3 regions of the Thalassotalea euphylliae genome follow, and region 1 is predicted to be linked to each of the others. Evidence: predicted binding sites of a transcription regulator. Region 1 holds the regulator's gene; each other region holds the start of a gene.
The links. The regulator LexA, encoded in region 1, represses DNA repair genes until DNA is damaged. The targets are predictions, from matches to a motif close to TACTGTATNNNNATACAGTA.
Positions count from the first base shown of each region.

Region 2: a site for LexA is predicted at 838-857, ahead of DXX94_RS17815 (DNA recombination protein RmuC). Genes of this name have one in related genera too.
Region 3: a site for LexA is predicted at 1,202-1,221, ahead of dinB (DNA polymerase IV). Genes of this name have one in related genera too.

Region 1 covers NZ_QUOT01000001.1:2,379,560-2,381,770, reverse strand. The annotation lists gene DXX94_RS10575 (hypothetical protein) at 1-602, shown strand, start outside; gene lexA (transcriptional repressor LexA) at 687-1,301, shown strand; gene coxB (cytochrome c oxidase subunit II) at 1,877-2,211, shown strand, end outside.
Region 2 covers NZ_QUOT01000001.1:4,063,420-4,065,630, forward strand. The annotation lists gene DXX94_RS17805 (fumarate hydratase) at 1-170, shown strand, start outside; gene DXX94_RS17815 (DNA recombination protein RmuC) at 925-2,211, shown strand, end outside.
Region 3 covers NZ_QUOT01000001.1:1,721,301-1,723,511, forward strand. The annotation lists gene dinB (DNA polymerase IV) at 1-1,059, opposite strand, end outside; gene DXX94_RS07735 (tetratricopeptide repeat protein) at 1,264-1,905, opposite strand.

The DNA of each region.
Region 1 (2,211 bases):
TTGCTGGAATGCTATCGGCAATTGCACCCTGGAGTTATAGAAATACACAAGTATTTGATCAGTTTGTGATGATATCGACCAATGGTGGCTCAAATATGTATCGTGCGAATAATGAAATTGCGACGGGGGGCTACATTGCTAAAGGAGCAATTGATATTTCACATTTGTCAGAATTAGAGCAAGACAAGCGAGGGAAAGAGTTGGCAATAGAATGGATAAAAAATAATCCAGTAGACTTTTTTTACTTGTCATTTATCAAAATGACCAAGTTTTTAGGAGACGATAGTACCGGTATTTATTCGATTCTTAAGCGAAGTGCTCAACAACCAATAGGTGAGATACCTTATTACGGCTTGAAATTAGGGGCTAACACATTCTGGTTATTATTGTGGCTGATAATATTTTTCTGTCGAGAAAAACTGTATAGCCTGATAACATCTGATCACTTGATTGCTACTTTAAGTTTGTCTTTTTTATATTTTTTTACAGTACACTCAGTATTCGAAAGTAATGCAAAATATCACCTGCCTGCGATACCTATGTTCTTTATTTTAGTGGCTATATTGATTGCTGAAATAGTCGAGACATTCGATAACGGGTAGATTGTATTTATACTTGCATATCCATACAGTGTGTATATACTTACAGTAATGCTGTATGGATATCAGGAGAGGACCTGTATCGCTATGAAGCCATTAACCGCACGACAATCTCAAATATTTGAGCTTATCAAAGATAAAATTGCTGATACTGGCATGCCACCAACACGAGCTGAAATTGCCGACTTCTTCGGTTTTAAATCAGCTAATGCTGCTGAAGAGCACTTAAAAGCACTGGCAAAAAAAGGCTACATTGAAATGCTGCCAGGTACTTCACGTGGTATCCGTCTAGCTGATGCATTTGTTGAAGAATCTGGTTTACCGTTAATTGGTCAAGTTGCAGCTGGTGAGCCAATATTGGCGCAAGAGCACGTGGAAGACCGTTATCAAATTGATGGCAATTTATTCCAACCTGCTGCAGATTACTTACTGCGTGTTAACGGCGAGAGTATGAAAGACATCGGTATTATGGACGGTGATTTATTGGCTGTGCATCAAACAACTGATGTTCACAATGGCCAAGTTATTGTCGCGCGGGTAGAAGATGATGTTACTGTGAAGCGCTTTAAACGCGAGGGTAATGTGGTTTATCTGCATGCAGAGAATGAAGAATTCGCGCCAATAGAAGTTGATCTAACCAGCCAGCACTTTAACGTTGAAGGTATTGCTGTTGGTGTTATTCGAAATGCAGACTGGATGTAAGATAAAGCATTTCTTTTCAAGGTCTATTTTTTATCATTAGCTAGACGAATAGACTAATATCGATGATATTGTAGCTTAGTTACCTGACCTATATTTTTCTAATTAAGCCAGCGAATTTCGTTGGCTTTTTTATGTCCAAAAAACCTATCACTACTAAACTTTCTAGTTGACTGTATCCCCTCCCAAGCGCTTGATAGCACATAATTTAATCGACGCGATGTTCTTTTATTAGAGTTCATACTCTACTGATAAATAAGGAAAAAATAATAATAATTGATCATAAATCACTAGATCTTGATTAAAAATTGAGTAATTCTAGGTTGTAAAGTGCGCAAGCAATAATGACGAATAAAACATAAGAATAAGTGATGTGCGCACAACAACTACATTACAACATACATCACAACACGATCTGCAAAGTAAGCCCACGTCGAAAGTTTTACTATCGACGGCTTTGATGTCTTTGTTATTCAACAGGGTAGAGGAGATGTCGAGTGAAAAGACGTAACCTAGGTTGGCTGTTTTTTGGGAGCATTTTTAGTAGTACGTTGTTTTCCAGCACAGCTTGGGCGGAGATGGAGCTGAACTTAACCAAAGGGGTTACCGCAATCAGCAATGAGGTTTATGACCTTCATATGTTGGTACTGTGGATATGCACCGTTATTGGTATTTTAGTGTTCGGCGCAATGTTTTGGTCGATGGTATTCCATCGCAAATCAAAAGGCGTTAAGCCTGCAACTTTCCATGAAAGTACCAAGGTAGAAATACTTTGGACTGCTATTCCCATTGTTATTCTCATCGCGATGGCAGTGCCTGCCACTAGCACATTGATTGAGATGGAAGATAATGATAATTCAGATATTACCATTTTAGTTACAGGCTCTCAGTGGAAGTGGCATTACAAATATTT
Region 2 (2,211 bases), 1.7 Mb from region 1:
CGAAAGTGGTTGCCTTTGAAGACTTAGGTATGGAAGCGATTTACGAGTTTGACGTTGAAGATATGCCAGTAACTGTCGCAGTAGACAGCACTGGTGAATCGGCTCATGTGACTGGCCCAGCAATTTGGCAGGCAAAAATCGAAGAGTTGGATGAAAAACTAGGTGCGTAGATCAAGGCTAGTTTGTTTTAAGCTTTAACAATTATCGAAAAGGCGCTGTTAGCGCCTTTTTTGTGTTTGTATTTCTGGGCATAATGGCCTCCTCATTGAGATAAGGAGGTGTCCACTAAAACGGGGGAACTGCAGCGTCCGTTTGATTGTTTTGTCATGTAATTTTTCTTACTTTACATTGGGCTGGATTAAATTCCAAACTCAGAAAGTATACGTACCCAACCAGCCAGCAACTTACCACCACAACATGCTTAATCTGAATTTTGAGCCGCTATTTGTTCTAGAAAAATGGCGCTAAATGCTAACCGCGAAAAACATATGAACGTGCTAATAAATTCAGAAAAAGGGCGCTTAATTGAAATAACTTTCATCCTTGAAATTGTGGTGGTACACAACAGTTTATTAGATACGAAAAAACATATATTTGTTAAAGGCGCGCAATTTGCGCGCTTTCACCGTGGAAAGAAGGATTTATCTTGAACTGTGTTTATATATATATGAAATTTTATAAATTAATGACTGATAGAGGTTGACAGTTTCTCCTTAACGAATGCCACGTTCACCTATGCTATTTTCGTATTTATTGCGCAAAAAACGCTAAATTCTGGCTAGTTTCGAGCTATTACTATCGCTAGCATTTCCTATTGTGCCAATTTATGTTACTAATAACTGTTAATATTTACAGTGCTTGTGTTAAAAGGGTTTAGCTTAGTCGCTTTGCTCGGCAAAACATAAGCGTTTTCACGGTGAGCCAGTGAACGAATTTTTCCAACAGTTATCCACTAGTGAGTTATTGCTAATTTCAATACTTGCCTTAGTTATCCTTAATTTTATTATCAATTTAATTGCTGTTTTTAAGCAGAAAAACCAGAGCGAACAGCAAGCGTCAGTTGCCCGTATTGAGGGGAATTTAAGCCAGTTGATTCAGCAGTTTCAGCAGGGATATGTGAATAATCAGCACCAAATTAAAGAGTTGATGGCGGAAACTAAGTTGCAATTAATGCAGCAACATAAGCAAAGTGATCAAAATAGTCAGCAGCAGCTCTTTGAGAAGTTTCAATCGTTAAATCAACTGTTTCGTCAGCAACAGCAGCAGTTGCAAGAGCAGCTTACTTTGATGGCGAAAGTTAACCGTGATGAACAGGCGCAAAGTATTGAAAAGCTCACTCAGTCAACAGACAAAAGGCTGCAAGAAATTAGTGGTCAGGTGGACAAACGCCTAAGTGAAGGCTTTGAAAAAACCACTCAAACCTTTAACGATATTCTCAAACGCTTGGCCTTAATTGACGACGCGCAAAAGAAGATTACGGAGCTTTCTAGCAATGTCGTGAGCTTACAAGAAGTGCTAGCGGATAAACGCTCGCGCGGTGCCTTTGGCGAAGTGCAGTTAAACTCGCTCGTGCGAAATGTATTACCTGAGAGCCAATTTGCCCTGCAACATACATTGTCGAACGGTAAAATTGCCGACTGTATTTTGTTTCTGCCAAAACCGACAGGTAATGTCGTGGTTGATTCGAAATTTCCGCTGGAAAGCTACCAAACCATGACCAACCCTGAGCATGAGTTATTGGTGCGTAAAAATGCGGAAAAGCAGTTTAAACAAGACATTAAAAAGCATATTAATGATATCGCCAGCAAGTATTTAATTGAAAATGAAACCGCTGACGGTGCGGTTATGTTTATTCCTGCTGAGGCGGTATTTGCGGAAATTCATGCCCATCATGCTGACTTAGTTGAATTTGCCAATAAACAACGTGTGTGGTTAGCATCGCCAACTACGCTCATGGCTATTTTAACTACGGCACGAGCGGTGATTAAAGACGAAGCGACTAAACAGCAAGTGCATTTAATTCAAGAGCACTTGGGTATGCTGGCACAAGACTTTGGACGCTTCCAAGGGCGCTTTAACAACTTAGCGCGCCATATCGACCAAGCGGCGAATGATGTTAAACAAATTCATACCTCAGCAGATAAAATTACCCGTCGTTTTGAAAAAATCGAGCAAGTAGATATTGGCCATGAACAAGTAGACATGCGCCAA
Region 3 (2,211 bases), 660 kb from region 1:
AAACGCCAGCCCTAATTGTGCTGTCTGCTCTTCAGGTGCTTGTAAGCCGATATGAATACCTAGTAGTCGTACTGGTTTACCCTGCCCACGATGCAGCGCTTCTTTTAAGAGTTTATTGAGTAGAGGCAAACTAATTTCATGGCTTTTCTGATCTTTGGTGGTTTGCACAAAATCATTAAATTTTACTTTCACGCCCAACTTATTCATGCCTGAACTAGCGAGGTATTTTTCTGAACGGCGATAAAGCTCAGGCAATAATTTTTGTTCTAAGATTTGGCTAAGTTCGTTAAAATCGTTGATATCATATTCAAAGGTACGCTCAACTCCCACGGATTTTCGCACCCGCGATATCTGTACTTCACGCTCATCGATACCATGGCTGCGCGCCCAGAGTACCCGGCCATATTTGCCAAATTGACTGATCAGATAGGCTTCTTCAGAGCGACGAATATCGCCGCAAGTGTTAAAACCCAGTTTACTGAGCTTTTCCGAAGTAACCTTTCCGACACCGGGAATTTTACGTAGCGATAAATTTTCTAAAAAATCCCAAATATCATCTGGGGCTATAGTGCACTGGCCATTAGGCTTATTCAGATCGGAAGCAATTTTGGCAACAAACTTTAGTGGCGAAATACCAGCAGACGCGGTTAATCCGGTTGCCTTAACAATTTCTTGGCGAATTTCTTGGGCAACTAAGGTGGCAGAGCCTTGATGTAATGTCGAATGAGATAGATCTAAGTATGCTTCATCAAGCGACAATGGCTCGATTTTGTCAGTATAGCGCTCAAAGATACTGCGAATAATTTCGCTGGTTTCTTTGTACACTTGCATTCGCCCCGGCACGACAACTAAGTCTGGGCACTTCTTACGAGCCAGCGCAACCGGCATTGCCGAGCTAACCCCGTATTGGCGAGCAATATAGTTACAGGTTGACAGCACGCCCCGACGATCAGATTTACCACCAACCGCAACAGGCTTATTCGCTAACGCTGGGTTATCTCTGATCTCGACCGACACATAAAAGGCATCCATATCTATATGGGCAATTTTTCTTTGCATCGTTACCTTAAAACTCTGCCTAACAAATACTGAATACTATTCAAACCTAGCCGCTAGTTTATCAATCATTGCTAGCAACCAGGTGGATCTCGTCCTCTTTTTTACATTGAACAAAATTGCTAAGAACATAAAAAAAGAGCTTAACTGTATATTAATACAGTTAAGCCCATTCTAAAACTTAAAACTCACTATTTTATGCTGGCGCTAATTGATCCTTAAAAAAGGAAAGTCATTCAGCCCGTCAAAGCCGAGCGTTGAGTAACAACCAAATTGATTTTTACACTGACTATTCGGTAACCGAGAGCCCAACGCTTTGGCAGGGCGTCGATAGAGAACTAGTTGCTCGGTTAGCACCTCTTCTATCGGTGGCGAAGTAATAGTAATAACTTCAGTTTCATCTGTTGGCCATACTAAGCTGCCATTTTCATTTTTCATCAAGGGTTGGTTAGCGAGCGCTAAGGAAAGGTCAGGAAAGCTTTCCGCAGTAATAGGCTGTGATGTCTGTATTTGCTCAATCACGGCCGGCATATCTCGGTGGTTGTCTTGATAAGATTTGGCTAAATACTTGTCTGCCTTTTCTAAATCATGCAAACCAAAATCTTTACTTAGATAGGCAATGCCGAGTAAAAAATTGGCGTTCTTATAATCCTTTCCAGCAGCCGTTTCTAAGTAACGAACACCTTTGTTTAAATCTTTGAAACTGGCGTCACTAAGATAAACTAGCCCAGCTTTATAGTGAGCGGCAATATCGCCGCCTTTTGCTGCTTTCTTGTAATAATGCAGTGCTTTTTTGATATTGACTTCCGTACCATAGCCCGCTTGATACAGTTGACCCAATAGGCTCATAGCGCCCGCATGACCGCGCGTTGCCGCTGCTTGATATTGTTTAAAATACTCAGCACAAGTGTCGGTATTACATTCAATTAATTAACTCGACTTGGCTTGAAATGCCAGAGTACAAATAACGATTAACACTAAACTTAACTTATTCACATTTTTTCCCTTCTTAGTTAGCCTTCCTAGTTGGAAATACCCTTTAACCATACTAAAAATTGAAAAAACAACAAGATCACTAAAGCCCTGTGTGATTGATGGCCGATTATTTGTGATCAGCAAAGATGTTCTGGCTATTCGACGGGGACAAAAAAGGCC